3 regions of the Crossiella cryophila genome follow, and region 3 is predicted to be linked to each of the others. Evidence: riboswitches for the same ligand, from Rfam matches in the RefSeq annotation. Region 3 holds a riboswitch; each other region holds the start of a gene.
The links. Region 3 has a riboswitch for S-adenosylmethionine ahead of thrC (threonine synthase). Riboswitches for the same ligand answer to the same signal wherever they lie in the genome.

Region 1 (6,198 bases), 500 kb from region 3:
CTCGGCGCGCAGCAGGTCCAGCGCGGCCTGCAGGTCGGCCGGGTAGTCGCTGCTGAACTCCACCCACTGCTCATCAGCGGGGTGGTGGAAGCCCAGGGTGCGGGCGTGCAGCCACTGCCGGGTCAGCTCCAGGCGCTTGGCCAGCACCGGGTCCGCGCCGTAGGTCAGGTCGCCGACGCAGGGGTGCTTGAGCGCGGAGAAGTGCACCCGGATCTGGTGCGTGCGCCCGGTCTCCAGCTTCACATCCACCAGCGAGGCGGCCCGGAACGCTTCCAGGACCTCGTAGTGGGTGACGCTGGGCTTGCCGCTGGCGACCACGGCGAACTTGTAGTCCTGCCGGGGGTGCCGGTCGATCGGGGCGTCGATGGTGCCCCGGCTCGGATCCGGGTGGCCCTGCACCAGGGCGTGGTAGCGCTTCTCCACGGTGCGTTCCTTGAACGCCCGCTTGAGCCAGGAGTAGGCGTGCTCGCTCTTGGCCACCACCATCACCCCGGTGGTGCCCACGTCCAGCCGGTGCACCACGCCCTGCCGCTCGGCCGCGCCGGAGGTGGCGATCCGGATCCCGGCGCCGGCCAGCCCGGCCACCACGGTCGGACCGGTCCAGCCGGGGCTGGGGTGCACCGCGACGCCGACCGGCTTGTCGATCACCACGATGTCGTCGTCCTGGTAGAGCACGACCATGCCGTCCACCACCGCCGGGACCACCACGACCGGGTGCTCCGGCTCGGGCAGCGTGATCTCCAGCCACGAGCCGGCGATCAGCCGGTCGGACTTCCCGGCGGGCTGACCGTCGAGCAGGACCCCGCCGTTCTCGGCCAGGCCGGCCGCGATCGTGCGGGACAGTCCCAGCAGCTTGGCCAGGCCGGCATCAACCCGCATGCCGTCCAGGCCGTCCGGAACTGGCAGGGTCCTCTGGTCACTCACGCGTTTTCCTCCACCGTGGCCTTGGCCTTCGTCTCGTCTGCTCTGTGCTTCGCGACCCGCCCGTCGTAGTCGACGCCGAACAGTGCCAGCAACACCAGGAGCACGCCGCCGCTGACGATGGCCGCGTCGGCGATGTTGAACACCGGCCACACACTGCCATCAGGGGCGAACAATGACAGGAAGTCCACCACATGGCCCTCGCCGAAGCCGGGCGGGCGGGTCAGCCGGTCGGCCAGGTTGCCCGAGGCGCCGCCCAGCACCAGCCCGATGCCCAGCGCCCAGCCGGTGGAACGCAGCCGCGGCGCGAAGGCCAGGATCGCCAGCACCACCACCGCGGTGATCACCGTCAGCAGCCAGGTCTGCCCGGGGAACAGCGAGAACGCCGCGCCCGGGTTGTGCAGCAGCACCAGGTAGAGCGCGCCACCGGCGAGGCGGACCGGCGGCTGCCCGTCGAGCGCGGCGACCGCGAGGTCCTTGGTGATCAGGTCCGCCGCGAAGACCGCGATCGCCACCAGGGCGAAGGGCACCAGGCGGCGGGGCGGCTTGTCGTCCGTGCTCACCGCCCCATTGTCCCGCACTCCGGGACCAGGGCTTACTCAGCCAGCCCCGGCCCGTCGCTCAGCTCGCCACGAACGGCGGCAGCGGCCGCGGGTCGTTCACCGGCGCCCAGCGCCCGTCCACGATCTGGTACTTCCAGCCCGGCCCATGCGCGACCAGCTCACGCAGCGCGGCCAGCACCCGGTCGATGTGCTCGGCGGTGGTGCCCAGCCCCAGGCTGATCCGCACCGCGCGGTCGGTGTCCGACCCGGCCTGGCCGAGCAGTCGCCGGGTGGCGATGTGCGCGCAGAACGCGCCGTCGCGCACGCCGATGCCGTGTTCGGCCGAGAGCACCGCGGCCACCAGACCGGGGTCCTGGCCGTCGAGGGTGAAGCTCACCACGCCGACCCGTTCCTGGGCCGCGCCGAAGATGGACAGCTCGCGGAAGCCGGGGATGGTGTTGAGCCCGGCCCGCAGCCGGGTGAACAGCTCGGTCTCGTGCGCGATCACCGCGTCCCAGCCGTGCTGGGTGATGGTCTGGCAGGCGCTGGCGAAGGCGTGCACACCCACCACGTTCGGCGAACCGGCCTCGTGCCGCTCGGGCGCGGGCGCCCAGCCGACGCCGAGGTGGTCGCCCCAGTCCACCACGTGCTTGGTGGCCCCGCCGCCGACCAGGTACGGCTCGGCCACGTGCAGCCAGTCCGCCCGGCCGACCAGCGCGCCGCTGCCGTAGGGCGCGTAGAGCTTGTGCGCGGAGAGCACCACGTAGTCCACGTCCAGGGCCTGGATGTCCACCGGGCGGTGCGGGGCGAGCTGCGCGGCGTCCAGGGCGATCCGGGCGCCGAAGCGGCGGGCCACCGCGGCCAGTTCGCGCACCGGCCACAGCTCGCCGGTGACGTTGGACGCCCCGGTCAGCACGACCAGCCGCGCGCCCTCGGGGGTCTGCTTGAGCGCGTCCTCCAGGGCGCGGACCGCGCCCTGCGGGGTCTCCGGGGTGGCGATCCGGGTGACCCGGGGGCCGCGCCAGGGCAGCAGCGCGGCGTGGTGGTCGGTGTCGAAGGTGACCACGCTGGCACCGCGCGGCACGCTGCGGGCCAGCAGGTTCAGCGCGTCGGTGCTGTTGCGGGTGAACACCACGACGTCGGTGGCGTGCGCCCCGACGAACTTGCGCACCACCTCCCTGGCCTGCTCGTAGACCTTGGTGCACACCTGGGAGGCGAAGCCGGCGCCGCGGTGCACGCTGGCGTAGTAGGGCAGCAGCTCGTCCACGGCGTCGCGGACCGCGGCCAGACACGGCGCGCTGGCCCCGTGGTCGAGGTTGGCGTAGGTCACGCGCTCCCCGGTGACCAGCGGGACCGTGGTGTGCGCGCCGACCACGGCGGGCACGACCGGGACAGCAGCGGTGGTGACAGCGGGTGCGGTGACCGCGGGGGTGGTCTGCGCCGGGATGACAGCGAGCGACATACAAGCCTCCAGGATCCGGATCGGACCTGCTGGGAGGCCCGCGCTTGCCCGTCGCACCTCACGACGGACCAGGTCCTCACCCGGAGCACCCCACCGCGGTAGGAGGGTTGCCGACCAGCGAGCCGGGGCTTGTTGCTGGTACTCATGACCTTGGCCTCGAAGCTAGCCGACGACCCGAGGACTTGGGAAGCCCCCTTCCAGATACCGGGAAAGCCGCCGATCCGCGCGGCCCGCCGAACGGGCATCTGATCGGGCACCGGTTGGGGCGATTCCGCACCGGTCACCGAGTTGATATTTCTTCCCGGTCTAGCCTGACCGAACCGGTCGACAGGGCCGGGAACTCCACCGCAGGGGGCTGTTATGGAGAAAAGCAGCACGAGCAGAATTCGGCGCGGCTTTGTGCGATTAGCCGTGGCCACGATGATGATGAGCAGCGCGGTCCTTGGCGCCGCGGCCGTGGCGCAGGCCGCGCCCGCCGAGCCGCCGATCCCGGCCGAGATCGCGCCCGCGGGTGTCACGGCGAAGCTCGCGGCACCCGGTCGCGTCGCCGCCTCGCCACTGCTTTGCACTGGTCACGCGGTCGAACACGGCAACTGGAACAACGCCGATCCGAACGCCACCGGTATCGCCAGGGCCGAGCTGCGGGACTGCCAGTCGGTCACCGTCTGCGAGGGCTCGATCTGCCGCATCGTGCACGACGCGGGCTGGACCATGCGCCTGTTCGGCAAGTGCTCGCCGACCAACTGCGACTGGGGCTGGAGCAATTCCGAATTCCGCCAGGCCGCCGGTCACATCCACGCGTTCTACGACCACGGATTCGCCAAGCGGCACGTCTGGGCGAAGATGTCGCAATACCGTCCTGGTCAGCTGGGATTGTCTGGAGAACCGATTTTGTCGATCCGAACCGGCCGGACTACGAAGTGCAGGAATGGTTCCACCGCGGCTGATGCCGGAGTGACGAACAGCACCGGGACGGCCCGCCGACGGGCCGTCCCGGTCACCGCGCTCAGACCCGGAATCGCCCAGGCAGGGTCACGCTGAACCCGTCGCTGACCCGCTCCGCGCGCCCGGAGTACTGCTGCGCCCCCGCCCGGATCCGCCACGCCCCGAACACCTTGCCGTCCACCGGCACCCCGACCTCGGCCGCCACCCGGGTGCTCACCTCTTCATAGGACAGCCCGCTCCAGTCCGCTGCCGTGCTCGGCGCCGCGTTGAGCTGCCACAGCGTGAAGTGCACATGCGCCCCGCTGCTCGACCCACCACACGGCAACGCGTTGCCGGTACGCCCCAGCGGCGTCCCCGCGGCCACCTCCTGCCCGTCCTGAACCTGGATGTCCTCCAGGTGGTAGTACCCGGTACGCCACCCGTCCGAGTGATCCACGGTCACCCAGTCGCCACCGGAACAGCTCTGCATCCGCACCGTGCCGGCCGCGGCCGACCTGGCGATGCCGTCGCTGGGCGAGAAGTCGATCGCGTTCTTGACCCCGCTCTGCCCGTTGTCCGAGTGCACCCCGGCCGAATAGGTCTGCTGACCAGTGGCGAAGGGCAGCCCGAGCACCGGATCGGCCACCGGCGCGGCCACCGCGACCGGCGCGAGCAGCAGGCCACCGGAGAGCAGCGCGGCCGCGGCCAATAACCAGGTGGAACGGCGGTTCCCCGACATGTTGACTCCTTACAGGGGGCACCCTTTCGGGTGAAGGAGTTCATGAAGGTAGCCAGTTGGGCGCGGACCGTCAGGCCCCAAACGATGTCCGCCAAATGGAGCAGAGGAGCGTCATGCCGACCTTCGACGGCCGGGAGATCGAGGTCATCCAGTTCAGCGACCTCGCGGGCGAGGAGTGGGTGTACGAGTTCCGCGACCCCGCCTGGGACCCCAACTCCACCATGCTGGCCATCGCCGTCCCGGACGCCGGGACCTGGGCGGACGCGGTGGTGAGCATCAACCCGCACAAGGGCGACCTCCCGCTCCGCTTCCTGGAGTGGGCGGTGCGGATCGCCGCGGAGCGGGAACGGCCTGCCGAGGGTTGAGCGGCCTACCAGGGCAGGGGCTGGCCGTGGCGGTAGAAGCCGCCGGTCGGGCCGCCGTCGGCCAGCCGGACCGCCCAGGCCACACTCGCCGCGCCCGCCGTCACCGGCCCGCCGCCCGGCCCGCCCATGTCCGTGGCCACCCACCCCGGGCACACCGCGTTGACCAGGAAGTTCTCCGCCCGCAGCTCCGCGGCCAGGATGCGGGTCAGGGCGTTGAGGGCGGCCTTGCTCGTCGAATAGCCGGGCGTGCCCGCGCCGAGTTCGCTGATCGAACCGGCCTCGCTGGAGACGTTCACGATCCGCGGGTGCGCGCTGCCGCGGAGCAACGGCAGCAGCGCGAGGGTCACCTGCCAGGCGCCGAACAGGTTGGTGTCGAAGGCTTTCCGGACCCGGGACAGGTCGGCGGTGCTGGCCAGGGCGTCGGTGTCGTAGTCGACGGCGGCGTTGTTGATCAGCACGTCCAGGTGGCCGTGGTCGGCCTGGAGTTCGGTGGCCAGGCGGGTGATCGAGGCCGGGTCGGACACGTCCAGTTGCCGGGGCTCGGCGTTCAGCTCCGCGGCGGCGGCGCGGATCGCGTCCGGATCGCGTCCGGGTCACGGCCGGTCATGATCACTCGGTCGCCCTCGGCGGCGAGCAGGCGGGCGGTGGCCAGGCCGATGCCGCGGTTGGCGCCGGTGATCAGCACGATGCGGGACATGGCCGCCATTCTGCCCGGGTCCGGCGGCCGGCTGGCGACAGCCGAAAACGGGTTGGCGCTGGTGGCAGACTCGGACTCGATGAAATACGTGATCGTGCGCTACGAGGACTACGGCTCCTACGGCGCCTACAACCACTGCGCGGACGCCTACCTGGACGTGCTGCCGACCCTGGCCGACCAGCTCCCGCCCGGCGCACGGGCCTTCGCCACCGACCCGGACCACTACGACTTCCACGGCAAGCGGTGCGTCAAGGACCTCAAACCCGTCGAGACCCGCACCGAGGGCGACCAGCTCGTCCTCGAACTCCGGCACAACTGCTGGAAACACGACGCCGACCTGGTGCTGCGCTACACCGGCGTCACCGAGTACACCGTCGACCCGCCCGGCGAGCTGCCGAGCGAGGTGCGGCTGGACGAGCTGCTGCCGCACGAGCAGGGCGTGCGGCACGAGTTCGTGTGTGTGGGCGGCTCGATCGTGGTGGTCGCCGCGGACGTGACCGCGGCATGGACACCCACCGACTGCACCGGCTAGCCGGTGGCAGACTCGA
Region 2 (6,198 bases), 2.3 Mb from region 3:
CGGCGTGTTGGCCGTTGTCGTACGCAGTGTTGGCCGTTGTTGTACGCCACGTTGGCCGTTGTCGTACGCCGCCTCGGGCGCCGGGCTTCGTGGACCGTCTCCTAGGGTTGGGCTTCGTGGCTGAGCACGGACGTAAGGGTGACCCGCCGCCGATGCCGGAACCGCTTCCGGTGCCGGTGGTCGACGCGCACACCCATCTGGATGCCTGCGGATTCACCGACCCCGAATCGGTGCGGGCCGCGGTGGACCGGGCCGCCTCGGTCGGCGTGGGGCGGGTGATCACGGTGGCCGACGACCTGCCATCGGCGCGCTGGGTGGTGGAGGCGGCTGGCTGGGATGAGCGGGTGTTCGCGGCTGTCGCGTTGCATCCCACCCGGACCAGTGTGTTCGGCGACGCCGAGCGGACCGAGCTGGAGAAGCTCGCGGCCGCGCCGAGGGTGGTCGCGGTGGGCGAGACCGGCCTCGACTACTACTGGGACTACGCGCCGCCCGCTGCCCAGGACCCGGCCTTCCGGTGGCACATCGATCTGGCCAAGCGGCTGGACAAGGCGCTGATGATCCACGACCGGGACGCGCACGCGGACGTGCTGCGGATCCTGGACGAGGAGGGGGCGCCGGAGACCGTGGTCTTCCACTGCTTCTCCGGTGACGCTGCGTTCGCCCGGAAGTGTGTGGACAAGGGCTATGTGCTGTCTTTCGCCGGTCCGGTGACCTTCCGTAACTCCGCCGACCTCCGCGAAGCGGCCCGGCTGGTCCCGGACGACCAGTTCCTGATCGAGACCGACGCTCCGTTCCTGACCCCGCACCCGTACCGCGGCCGACCCAACGAGCCCTACGCCGTTACCTATACAGCGCGTGTCATCGCGTCACTCAGGGGAGTGGATGTGGCCGAACTCGCCGAGATCACCTCCGCGACGGCCGAACGAGTGTTCCGGCTGGCAGAGCGCTCGGCGATGCAATGAGGACGCTCAGTGACCCCGGTTCGTTGCTGTGCGCCGGATCACAAAACGCCAACGGGGTCTTTGCGCAACCCCCCGGGACTCGTTACTGTCCCGTGATCGTTCCCGGGACACCAGGTTTCGGGAGTGGTTCGCACCAAACAGGGAGACGTGTGTCGGGGCTCGTCGACCAGCCGTGGCGTGCCTTGCATGAAAACCGCCTCCTGGAGGTATCGACCCCGTGACAGGAACCGGCAGACCCCGTGGTGTTGCCGTGGGTACTGGAACGTTCGAGGACACCTCTTCTTCGGACTCCTGGTTTGAGCAGAACCCCGCGCAGAACGTGGCCGTGCTGGACCGGCCTGCGTTCCGGGGCGTCAACCTGGACCACCCCAGCCATCCGTCGATGTCCCTGAGCGTCACCACCGATGACGTGCTCCAGGTCCTCGGTCCGGACGCCTACGCGCTGCTGGACAGCGTGGACGTCGACATCGACGAACTCATCGGCCTGCTCAACGCCGAGACCACCATGCTCCCGGCACTGCGCGATCTGCGGCCGGAGGACGACGCGGACCGCGAGGCCCGCGCCAACGGCGAGGTCCCGCCGGTGCTGGTGGAGGCCGTCACCGACTGGAAGCGCCGCTTCCTCAAGGCCGGTGTGGCCGCCGCGCTGATCACGCTGACCGGCGGCGGTGCCGCGGCGGTCGCGATGGACAAGCAGGTCACCGTCGACATCGACGGCACCCAGCACACCGTGCGCACCTACGCCAGCACGGTCGCCCAGGTCCTGGAGGACCAGGGGCTGTCCACCAAGGCGCACGACGCGCTCAGCCCGTCCCCGCAGGCCTCCATCGCCGACGGCGGCAAGATCGTGCTCGAGCGCGGTCGCCAGCTGAAGATGACCGTGGACGGCCAGCCCACCGAGTCCTGGGTGCGCGCCCGCACCGTCGGCGACGCGCTCAACCAGCTCGGCATCAACCACGACGGCGCCTGGCTGTCCAAGGACCGCACCGCGGCCATCCCGGTGGACGGCCTGGCGCTGGAGATCAAGACCCCGAAGAACGTCACGCTCTTCGACGGCGGCAACGAGCCGCAGCGGATGAAGACCACCGCGCTGACCGTCTCCGAACTGCTCCAGCAGCTCCAGCTCAGCCTCGGCCCGTCCGACGCGGTCAACCTGGGCGCGGACGGCAAGATCAGTGACGGCGCGGAGATCCACGTCAGCCGGACCGGCGTGACGGTGGTGAACAAGAAGGAGACCATCGAGCCCCCGGTCGAGAAGACCGAGGACCCGACCATGATGCGCGGTGAGCAGAAGGTCGAGGACCCGGGCACGCCCGGCGAGCAGATGGTCACCTACCGGGTCACCATGAAGAACGGCAAGGAGACCGCCCGGGAGAAGCTGGGCACCAAGGTCGTCAAGGAAGCCAAGCCGAAGAAGGTCAGGGTCGGCACCAAGCTGCCCCCGGACGGCGCGGTCTGGGACAAGCTGGCCGGCTGTGAGGCCACCGGCAACTGGGCGGCCAACACCGGCAACGGTTACTACGGCGGCCTCCAGTTCAACGCGGGCACCTGGCGGGCCTACGGCGGCGCGCAGTACGCCGCCCTGCCGCACCAGGCGTCCAGGGAACAGCAGATCGCGGTGGCCACCAAGCTGCGCGACGCCCGCGGCGGCTATGGCGCCTGGCCGCACTGTTCCTCGAAGCTGGGCCTGCCCAAGTAGTCTCTGGCGCGTGACTGAAACTCCGGCACCGGCCGGGCCGCAGGGCGTCTCGCTCCTCGGCCCGGCCGATGTGCGTCGGCTGGCCGCCGAGCTGGACGTGCGTCCCACCAAGAAGCTGGGGCAGAACTTCGTGCACGACCCCAACACGGTGCGCCGCATCGTGTGGGAGGCCGGGCTCACCGCCGAGGACGTCGTGCTTGAGGTCGGGCCGGGACTCGGCTCGCTGACCCTGGCGCTGCTGCCCGCCTGCCGCTCGGTGGTCGCGGTGGAGATCGACCCGGTGCTGGCCGGACTGCTGCCGACCACCGCCGCCGAACGCGCGCCCGAGCTGGCGGCGAACCTGCGGGTGGTGCTGGCCGACGCGATGCGGGTGCGGGCCGCCGACCTCGGCGAGCCGGCGCCGACCGCGCTGGTGGCCAACCTGCCCTACAACGTGGCCGTGCCGGTGGTGCTGCACCTGCTCGCCGAACTGCCCTCGCTGCGCACCGGCCTGGTCATGGTGCAGGCCGAGGTCGCCGACCGGCTGGCCGCCGGTCCGGGCAGCCGGATCTACGGTGTGCCCAGCGTCAAGGCCGCCTGGTACGCCGGGATGCGCCGGGCCTCCGCGGTGCCGCGCGCGGTGTTCTGGCCGGTGCCCAACGTGGACTCCGCGCTGGTCGCCTTCACCCGCAGGGCCGAGCCAGAGGGTGCGGACAAGGCCGCGGTGTTCGCGGTGATCGAGGCCGCCTTCGCCCAGCGCCGCAAGGGCCTGCGGGCCGCGCTGGCGAACTGGGCGGGCTCGGCCGACCGGGCGGGCCGGGTGCTGGCCGCGGCCGGGATCGAGCCGACCGCCAGGGGCGAGCAGCTCGACATCCACGCCTTCGTCAAGATCGCCAAGACCGAGGCGGAGCTCGGGGAATAACCACGCTGGGTGCCGTGTTGACCCCAGGGGGTGTGCTCGTCACACCTGCTTGTTCGTTACAGCATGTGATCTGGCGAACGAACCACGGCCGAACGGGCGGACGCACTTGCTTTTCTTCGCCCCGTTCAGCTCTACTGTCCTAGTAATCCATCCCGAGCGGCCGAGAGACCTGGATCTGTGAAGCCGCAGCAACCGCCCAGTCACTGGGCAGGTGCTACCGCCAGGAGCGATGGAGCAGACATGAAGCTCATGCACGTACTTACGCGCCGACGCGTAGTCGATCACGGCCGTCGCACGGTCACCGGTTGTCGATCCTGACCGGTCTGCCGCCCGTCTGACGGCGCGCTCTCCTCCACCAGAACGCTCTACCCGCTTTCTGCCCGGGATTCATCCGGGCGACAGGTGTGCGCGGGCCGCCGAGCGCGGTTCCGCCCTGCCATGGAGACATCGTGATCACAGTTGAGAACCTGACCAAGGCCTACCGGGGCCGCAGTGGCACGACCGTCGCACTCGACGGCGTCTCGCTCCAGGTCCCCGCTGGAACGGTGTGCGGCGTCGTCGGCGAGAGCGGGGCGGGCAAGTCCACGCTCGCCCGGTGCATCGCATTGCTGGAACAGCCCGACTCGGGCGGCATCCTGGTCGACGGCACCGACCTGGTGACCCTGCGCGGCTCCGCGCTGCGCGCCGCCCGCCGCCAGATCGGCGTGGTGCCGCAGAACGACTCGCTGCTGCGCCAGCGCACCGCGGCCGGCAACATCGCGCTGCCGCTGGAGGCCGCGGGCGCGCCGGTGGAGGCCAGGCGCAAGCGGGTGGTCGAGCTGCTGGACCTGGTCGGCCTGGCCGACAAGGCAGGCAACTACCCGGACCAGCTCTCCGGCGGGCAGCGCCAGCGGGTGGCCATCGCCCGTGCGCTGGCCGCCAACCCCTCGGTGCTGCTGGCCGACGAGCCCACCTCCGCGCTGGACCCGGACACCACCGCCTCGGTGCTGACCGTGCTGGACCGGGCCCGCGCCGAACTGGGCGTGACCGTGCTGGTGGTCACGCACGACATGGGCGTGGTGCGCCGGATCTGCGATGACGTCGCGGTGCTCGACCGCGGCCAGGTGGTGGAGCACGGCAAGGTGCTGGACCTGGTCACCCAGGCCGGTTCGCGCACCTCCGGCGCGCTGCTGCCGGGCGTGGAGGACATCGTGCGCGCCGGGGACACCGACGCCCGCTTCGACCGGGTGGCCGACGTGGTGCTGGTCGGTTTCGCCGCGGTCGGCGCGCTGCTGCCCGAGGCGGCCAGCCGCTTCGAGGTGGACCTGAACCTGCTTGGCGGCGGGATGACCCGTCTCGCCGACACCCCCGTGGCCCGGTTCCGGGTCGCGTTGACCGGAGCCAACGCCGACTCGGCCTTCGACTGGATCGCCGAGCGCGGCGCCGTCGTCCGCCGCCGGCCCACCGTGCTCGCTGGAGGAGCAGCCGCGTGAAACAGGCAACACCCTGGGCGGAAGTATTCGACAAGCTCGCCCAGGCGGGGGCCGAGACCGGCCTGATGGTCGGACTCGGCACCCTGTTCGCGGTGCTCGGCGGCGTCCCGCTCGGCGTGCTGCTGCACGCCAGCGCGCCCGGCGGACTACGACCGCAACCGGTGGTCTACCGGGTGCTGGGCTTCATCGTCGACCTGACCAGGTCGCTGCCGTTCATCATCCTGCTGGTCGCGCTCATCCCGCTGACCCGCGCGCTGGTGGGCAGCTACATCGGCAGCGGTCCGGCGACCGTGCCGCTGACCATCGGCGCCATCCCGTTCCTGGCCCGGCTGGTGCAGTCCGCGCTGCGGGAGGTGCCGGTCGGCGTGGTCGAGGCCGCCCTGACCACCGGCGCGAGCAAGCCCAAGATCGTGCGCAGTGTGCTGGTCAAGGAGGCCGGTCCGGCGTTGATCTCGGCCATCGGGGTCACCGCGGTCGCGCTGATCGGCTACTCCGCGATGGCCGGCGCGGTCGGCGGCGGCGGCCTGGGCAACCTGGCCATCACCTACGGGTACCAGCGCTTCGACTCCCGACTGCTCTACACCTCGGTGGCCGCGCTCGCCGCGCTCACCTTCCTCGTGCAATACCTCTTTGATCTTGTTTCGCGCACGGTCGACCGTCGCCGCCAGATCACCGTCTAGATAGGACCAGTTCCATGCGCGTGAGCGCCCTCATCGCGACCGTCGTCACCGCCGCCCTCACCCTGACCGCCTGCGGCGGCGGCGCCGACAACGCCGCCAACCAGGAGGCCACCCTGCGGGTCGCGGTCAGCCCGGTACCGCACGCCAAGATCCTCAACTGGGTCAAGAACAACCTGGCGGCCAGCAAGAACCTCAAGATCGAGGTGGTGGAGTTCCAGGACTACGTGCTGCCCAACACCTCGCTGGTGGACAAGCAGCTGGAGGCCAACTACTTCCAGCACGTGCCCTACCTCACCGAGTTCCTCAAGGAGCGCGGCGGCGACCTGAAGTTCGTCACCCCGGTGCACATCGAGCCGCTGGCGGTGTTCTCCAAGAAGGTCAAGAACATCGCCGACCTGCCCAGCGGCGGCAAGGTGGCGCTGTCCCAGGACGCCTCCAACCAGACCCGCGCGCTCAAGCTGCTGCAGGCCAACGGCGTGCTCAA
Region 3 (6,198 bases):
CAACGCATTGTCCAGTGGCGGACCAAGCACGGCCGTTTCACCTCGGTCGATCAGCTACGAGAGATCGAGGGCATCGGAGAGTCCCGCCTCGCCCGGCTCCGCGAGCTGGTGAGCCTCTGACCCAGCGCGCCAGGACCGGGCGCGCTGGGTCAGAGCATCGAGGCAAGGGGCACACATGCGGAGAACAAGTCGTCCGACGCGGCAGCTCGCCGTGGCCGACGCACGAGAAAGGGGAAAGCGTGCACCTGTATCCACGGCGAGAAGGCGCGGAAAGGAGGGAAGCGACAACAGCGCACCGCGCGAACGACTTGTTCTCCGCGAGCCACCCGAACCACCGGACTCCGAGCCAACAACACCTTCCGGCCCGGACCTCCGTCTAGTCCCCGCCGCCCTGACCACCTGGGCGGTAACCCTGCTCGGCCTCCACACAGGCTGGCTCCCCGCCACCCTGGCCGCCGCGTTGCTCACCGCAACCGCGGCCACCGCCGCATGCCTCCTGCTCCGCCCCCACCCCAAACCCACCCACCCAACACCCACCCCACCCCCATCACCACCGGTCCACTCACCCCAAACCCCTGCCCCCCAACCCCTTTCACTCCTCCCACCCCAAACTCCCACACTCGAAACATCCCCCCTGCAAACCACCATCCCTCGAATCTCCCCACCCGAAACACCCGCCCCTCGACCCGCCACATCCCAAACGCCCGCACCCCAAACGTGCACCCCCGAACCATCCCCGCCACAACCATCCGCCCCACAACCATCCGCCCCACAAACCGCCCCGCCGCGGTCCTCCCCACCGCAGCCCTTCGCTCCACAAGCCTCCGCCCAGCAGCCTTCCGCCCCGCAAGTCTCTGTCCCGCAAGCCTCCCCACCACAAGCCCCCGCCCCTCAACTCACCCCACCCGAGACGCCCGCCCCTCAAACTTCCCCATCCCAAACCTCCGCCCCCCAAACCTCCTCGCCGGGAACCCCGCCCCGCCCTCACCAACGCCCCCACCTCGATCTCCTTCCCCACCAACGCCCCCATCCCCATTCCCTTCCCCACCAACGTTCCCGACGCCACCGCCTGGCCGCCGCAGTCCTCACCGCCTGCGCCCTGTCCGGAGCCGCGGCCATCGGCATCGCCCTCAAAACCCACGCCGCCACAACACATCCCCTGCACGCAGCCGCCGAACGAGGCGCCACCGCGACCCTTACCGGCGTGGTCACCGGCGACCCCCGCCCCATGCGCACCCCGGCCTACGGCGGCCGCCCCGCCAACAGCAACGGCACCGTCCTCACCCTCGCCCTCGACACCGCCCACACCACCGGCGACACCATGTCCGTCGGCGGCACGGTCCTCCTGCTCGCCATGCACGAGTCCTGGTCCGACATCTCACCCGGCCAACGCCTCCGCACCACCGGAAAACTCGCCCCAGCCCACCCCGGCGACCTGACCGTCGCCGCCCTCCGCGTCCACAACGCGCCCGAACTCCTTGGCACACCACCGTTCTGGCAACGCGCCGCCACTCACATCCGCGCCGGCCTCCGCCAAGCCAGCGCAGTCCTCCCCACCGACCAGGCCGGTCTGCTGCCCTCCCTGGTCGTCGGCGACACCACCACCCTGGCTCCCCGCGTCATCGCCGACTTCCGCACCGCGGGCCTGGCGCATCTACTCGCCGTCAGCGGTACCAACCTCGCGATCGTCTGCGGCGCGGTCCTCCTGCTGTGCCGGGCAGTCCGCACCGGTCCGCGCACCGCGACGGCGGTGGCCGCCTTGGCACTACTCGGATTCGTCATCCTGGCCCGGCCACAACCGAGCGTCCTGCGCGCGGCGGTCATGGCCGCCATCGCCCTGTACGCACTGACCACCGGCCGCGACCGAGCCGCGATCCCCGCCCTGGCCGGTACCGTCACGATCCTGCTGCTCGCCGATCCGGAACTGGCCGGTGACCTGGGCTTCGTCCTGTCCGTGCTGGCCACCGCGGCGCTGGTGCTCCTGGCCCCACGCTGGTCCGACGCCCTGCGCCGCCGACACGTCCCTGGTGGTCTGGCCGAAGCCCTGGCCATCCCCGCCGCCGCGCACCTGTTCACCGCCCCCGTGGTGGTCGGCATGACCGGCGAACTCAGCCTCACCGCCATCCTCGCCAACCTGCTCGCCGCCCCGGTGGTCGCCCTGGCCACTGTGCTCGGCGTGCTGGCAGCCGTCCTGTCGGTGATCCACCCCGGCACGGCCGAACTCCTGGTCCACCTCACCGGACCGGCGATGTGGTGGCTGGTCACGGTCGCGCACCAGGCCGCAGCCATCCCGATGGCCACCCTGCCCTGGCCCAGTGGACTCGGCGGCGGCTTCCTGCTCATCGGCGTCCTGATCGTCCTCGCCCTGGTCCTACGCCAACGCCGCTTCCGCGCCCTGCTCATCGCGGCGATCCTGCTCGCGCTCCTGGTCCTCGTCCCGATCCGAGCCCTGCGTCCCGGCTGGCCACTACCGGACTGGGCCGTGGTCGCCTGCGATGTGGATCAAGGTGACGCCATCGTCCTGTCCACCGCCGAACCCGGTCGCGCGGTCCTCGTCGACACCGGCCCGGACCCGATCGCCATCACCAACTGCCTCCGGGACCTGGACATCGACCGGATCGCGCTACTCGTCCTCACCCACCTGCACGCCGATCACATCGGCGGCCTGGCCGAGGTACTCGCCGGGCACCAGGTCGGCGCGGTGGCGATCAGCCCCGTCCAGCAACCACCTTGGGCCATCAAGGAAATCCGCCGCGCCACCGAGTCCGCGGGCGTCCCCCTGACCGAACTCCGCCCCGGCACCAGCACCACCTGGCCCGGCCTGACCATCGACATCCTCGGCCCCCGCAGCCCAGCGGCCCTGGGCGCCACCGGCGAACGCGTCGGCGGCACGGCCCTGAACGACGCCTCCGTGGTCATCCGGGCCCACACCACCGCGGGCCGGGTCCTGCTCACCGGCGACATCGAACTGGCCGGCCAGGCAGACCTGTTGGCGGACAAGGGATCCGAGCTAGCGGCCGACATCCTCAAGGTCCCCCACCACGGCTCCCGCTACAGCCTGCCCAGATTCCTGGCCACCGTCCGCCCCCGGATCGCCCTGATCAGCGTCGGCGCCGGCAACGACTACGGCCACCCCAGCCCCCTGATCCTGGAAACCCTCCGCGCCCAGGGAACCCACATCCTCCGCACCGACCAGGACGGCGACCTGGCCATCGCCCCCAGCCCTCACGGCCCGGTGATCTCCCGCCACGGCAAACAAGAATCCCGGACAGCACGATGACTCCCCAGAACCCTGTCACCCGCCACAAACACGTCCGGCGTGTCACCCGGTCGCAAGAGACCAGGTGACACGCCGGAAGGCGGAGCTTGGGGTCAGAGGCCGAGGGCCTCGCGGACCGCGGCGGCTGACGGGGGAACGGTGGCGCGCGGGCCGATCCGGTCCTGCACCGCGTCCAGGGTCTTGAGGCCGTCGCCGGTGATCAGCAGGACGGTTTCGGCGTCCGGGTCGAGCTGGCCGGTCTCGATGAGCTTCTTGGCCGTCGCGACGGTCACGCCGCCCGCGGTCTCGGCGAAGATGCCCTCGGTGCGGGCGAGCAGCCGGATGCCCTCGACCACCTCTTCATCGGAGACGTTCTCGATGGAGCCGTTGGTGCGGCGGACGGTGTCGAGCACGTACGGGCCGTCGGCGGGGGCGCCGATGGCCAGGGAACGGGCGATGGTGTCCGGCTTGACCGGGGTCACCACGTCGTGGCCTGCCTTGAAGGCGGCGGCGACGGGGGAGCAGCCGGTGGCCTGGGCGCCGAAGACGCGGTACGGGGACTGCTCGACCAGGCCCAGTTCGCCCAGTTCGCGGAAGCCCTTGTCGACCTTGGTGAGCTGGGAGCCGGAGGCGATCGGCACCACGATCTGGTCCGGCAGCCGCCAGCCGAGCTGCTCGGCGACCTCGTAGCCCAGGGTCTTGGAGCCCTCGGCGTAGTAGGGCCGGACGTTGACGTTGACGAACGCCCAGTCCTCGTGGTCCGCGGCCAGTTCGGTGGCCAGGCGGTTCACGTCGTCGTAGTTGCCGTCGACGGCGATCAGGGCGCCGTCGTACACGGCGGTGGTGAGGATCTTGGCCCGTTCCAGCGAGGACGGGATCAGCACGACCGACTCCCAGCCGGCGCGAGCGGCGGCCGCGGCGACGGCGTTGGCCAGGTTGCCGGTGGAGGGGCAGGCCAGGACCTTGAAGCCCAGCTCGCGGGCGGCGGCCAGGGCCACCGCGACCACGCGGTCCTTGAACGAGTGGGTGGGGTTGCCGGTGTCGTCCTTCACCCAGATCCGGCGGACGCCCAGTGCCTTGGCCAGGCGGTCCGCGCGGACCAGCCTGGTACAGCCGGGGTCGGTGTTCGGGTGGGCGTCCACAGTGGACGGCACGGGGAGCAGGTTGCGGTAGCGCCAGATCGACTGCGGGCCGGCTTCGATGTCCTCCCGGCGGACGGTCCCGAAGTCGTAGCCGACCTCAAGGGGACCGAAACACTCGGAACAGGCGAACTCGGCGGCGAGTGGGACCTGGTGGCCGCACTCCCGACAGACCAGGCTGCGCGCCGGGCCGAGGTCAAGGGTCTGCTGGGCGCTGTTGGGCGCCTCGATGGTCGTCATCGCGAGGTCTCTCCTCATCTTTCCCGCTGGCGCGGGGCGGATTTGGCACCGTGTTCACCTGCTCCCTCGCGGAATACGCGTCGAGCCTGTGCCGGTTGCCGGGGTGTCGTAGGGCCGATCCCTCTACCCCTCTGGATGAGCTGTATTCAGTTGTCTGCGACTCACCGTACGGCACGGTCGCCACTGAGAGCTACCGTCAGCCCAGTATGCGGGAGCCCGCGGGGCTGTCAGACCCCCGTGAAAGGATTGCCGACGTGAGCGCCCCAGCCGTCACCCCGGAGCCACTGCATCTGGTGATCGGGGAAGAGGAACTGCTGGTCGAGCGGGCCGTCAAGGCGTCTCTGGACGCCGCGCGGCTGGCCGATCCGCAGACCGAGCTGAGCAAGGTCCGGGTGACCGACCTCACCCCGCCGGAGCTGATCGAACTGGTGAGTCCGTCCCTGTTCGCCGAGGGCCGGGTCATCGTGCTGGAGGCCGCCCAGGAGGCGGGCAAGGAGATCGCGGAGGCGATCGGCGCCTACTGCAAAGCGCCCAGCGAGGGCGTTGTGCTGGTGGTCGTGCACAGCGGCGGCGGCCGGGGCAAGCTCGCCAAGGAACTGCCGGACGCGTTGCGCAAGGCCGGCGCCAAGGTCACTACCTGCGGGAAGCTGAGCAAGCCTGGCGAGCGCGAGTCCTTCGTCAAGGAGGAGTTCCGCCGGGCCGGTGGCCGGGTCGACCCGGCAGGCCTGGCCGCGCTGATCGAGACCGTGGGCTCGGACCTGCGAGAACTGGCCGCCGCCGCCTCGCAACTGGTGGCCGACACCGGCGGCCAGGTCGACGAGCAGGCGGTGCGCCGCTACCACCGCGGCCGGGCCGAGGTGACCGGGTTCGTGGTCGCGGAGAAGGCGGTGACCGGCGACCGCGCCGGGGCGCTGGAGGCATTGCGCTGGGCACTGCAGACCGGCGTGCCGCACGTGCTGATCGCGGACGCCCTGGCCGACGCGGTCCGCACCATCGCCAGGGTGACCGCCGGCGGCCGGGCCGACCCGTTCGCGCTGGCCGGTCAGTTGGGCATGCCGCCGTGGAAGGTCAAGAAGGCCCTGGCCCAGTCCCGCGGCTGGGAACCAGAAGGACTCGCCGAGGCCATGAACCTGGTGGCCAGGCTAAACGCGGATGTGAAGGGCGTCGCCGCCGACGGCGGTTACGCACTGGAGCGAGCGGTGCTGAGGTTGATCCTGGTTCGGCGAGGTCGCTGAGCCGGCAGTGAGGCCAGGCCGCGGACTCGACCCCGGCCCCGGTCTGGCCGGGGCCTTGGACTTGGTGCCAGTCCTAGGACCTGGCACCAGCCCTAAGGCTGATCCGAGTGCTGGGCCTGGGCCCGGAGTCGGAGCCGGTTGAGTCGAGGAGTCGGCCACGGCGGCTGATGGTGCTGGGCCGGACCGGCTGAGCCGATCCGCGTGGATCGTGCTGATCGCGCGATCCGGCCGGAGGTGGTGCTGGCGAGGTTCCTCGGCCAGCGGCGTGCCGAGGAACCTCGCCGGGGCCTGCCGATCGGCAGGCGGCTGGGGGTTGGGGGTTGGG

Region 1: it holds a riboswitch for S-adenosylmethionine, as region 3 does, so the genes downstream of both, HNR67_RS14815 (aminotransferase class V-fold PLP-dependent enzyme) here and thrC (threonine synthase) in region 3, are expected to answer to the same signal.
Region 2: it holds a riboswitch for S-adenosylmethionine, as region 3 does, so the genes downstream of both, HNR67_RS01545 (methionine ABC transporter ATP-binding protein) here and thrC (threonine synthase) in region 3, are expected to answer to the same signal.

Annotation. Positions count from the first base shown of each region.
Region 1 is NZ_JACHMH010000001.1:3,171,905-3,178,102, reverse strand. It holds gene HNR67_RS14825 (RluA family pseudouridine synthase) at 1-879, opposite strand, end outside; gene lspA (signal peptidase II) at 921-1,484, opposite strand; gene HNR67_RS14815 (aminotransferase class V-fold PLP-dependent enzyme) at 1,543-2,925, opposite strand; SAM riboswitch class IV at 2,961-3,075, opposite strand; gene HNR67_RS14810 (hypothetical protein) at 3,337-3,966, shown strand; gene HNR67_RS14805 (M23 family metallopeptidase) at 3,932-4,588, opposite strand; gene HNR67_RS14800 (hypothetical protein) at 4,702-4,953, shown strand; gene HNR67_RS14795 (SDR family NAD(P)-dependent oxidoreductase) at 4,959-5,477, opposite strand; gene HNR67_RS45655 (SDR family NAD(P)-dependent oxidoreductase) at 5,501-5,650, opposite strand; gene HNR67_RS14790 (hypothetical protein) at 5,730-6,182, shown strand.
Region 2 is NZ_JACHMH010000001.1:332,168-338,365, reverse strand. It holds gene HNR67_RS01560 (TatD family hydrolase) at 153-962, shown strand; gene HNR67_RS01555 (transglycosylase family protein) at 1,213-2,661, shown strand; gene rsmA (16S rRNA (adenine(1518)-N(6)/adenine(1519)-N(6))-dimethyltransferase RsmA) at 2,672-3,562, shown strand; SAM riboswitch class I at 3,707-3,798, shown strand; gene HNR67_RS01545 (methionine ABC transporter ATP-binding protein) at 4,012-5,034, shown strand; gene HNR67_RS01540 (methionine ABC transporter permease) at 5,031-5,714, shown strand; gene HNR67_RS01535 (MetQ/NlpA family ABC transporter substrate-binding protein) at 5,729-6,198, shown strand, end outside.
Region 3 is NZ_JACHMH010000001.1:2,667,217-2,673,414, forward strand. It holds gene HNR67_RS12400 (ComEA family DNA-binding protein) at 1-120, shown strand, start outside; gene HNR67_RS12405 (DNA internalization-related competence protein ComEC/Rec2) at 1,205-3,280, shown strand; gene thrC (threonine synthase) at 3,373-4,638, opposite strand; SAM riboswitch class I at 4,650-4,780, opposite strand; gene holA (DNA polymerase III subunit delta) at 4,893-5,873, shown strand.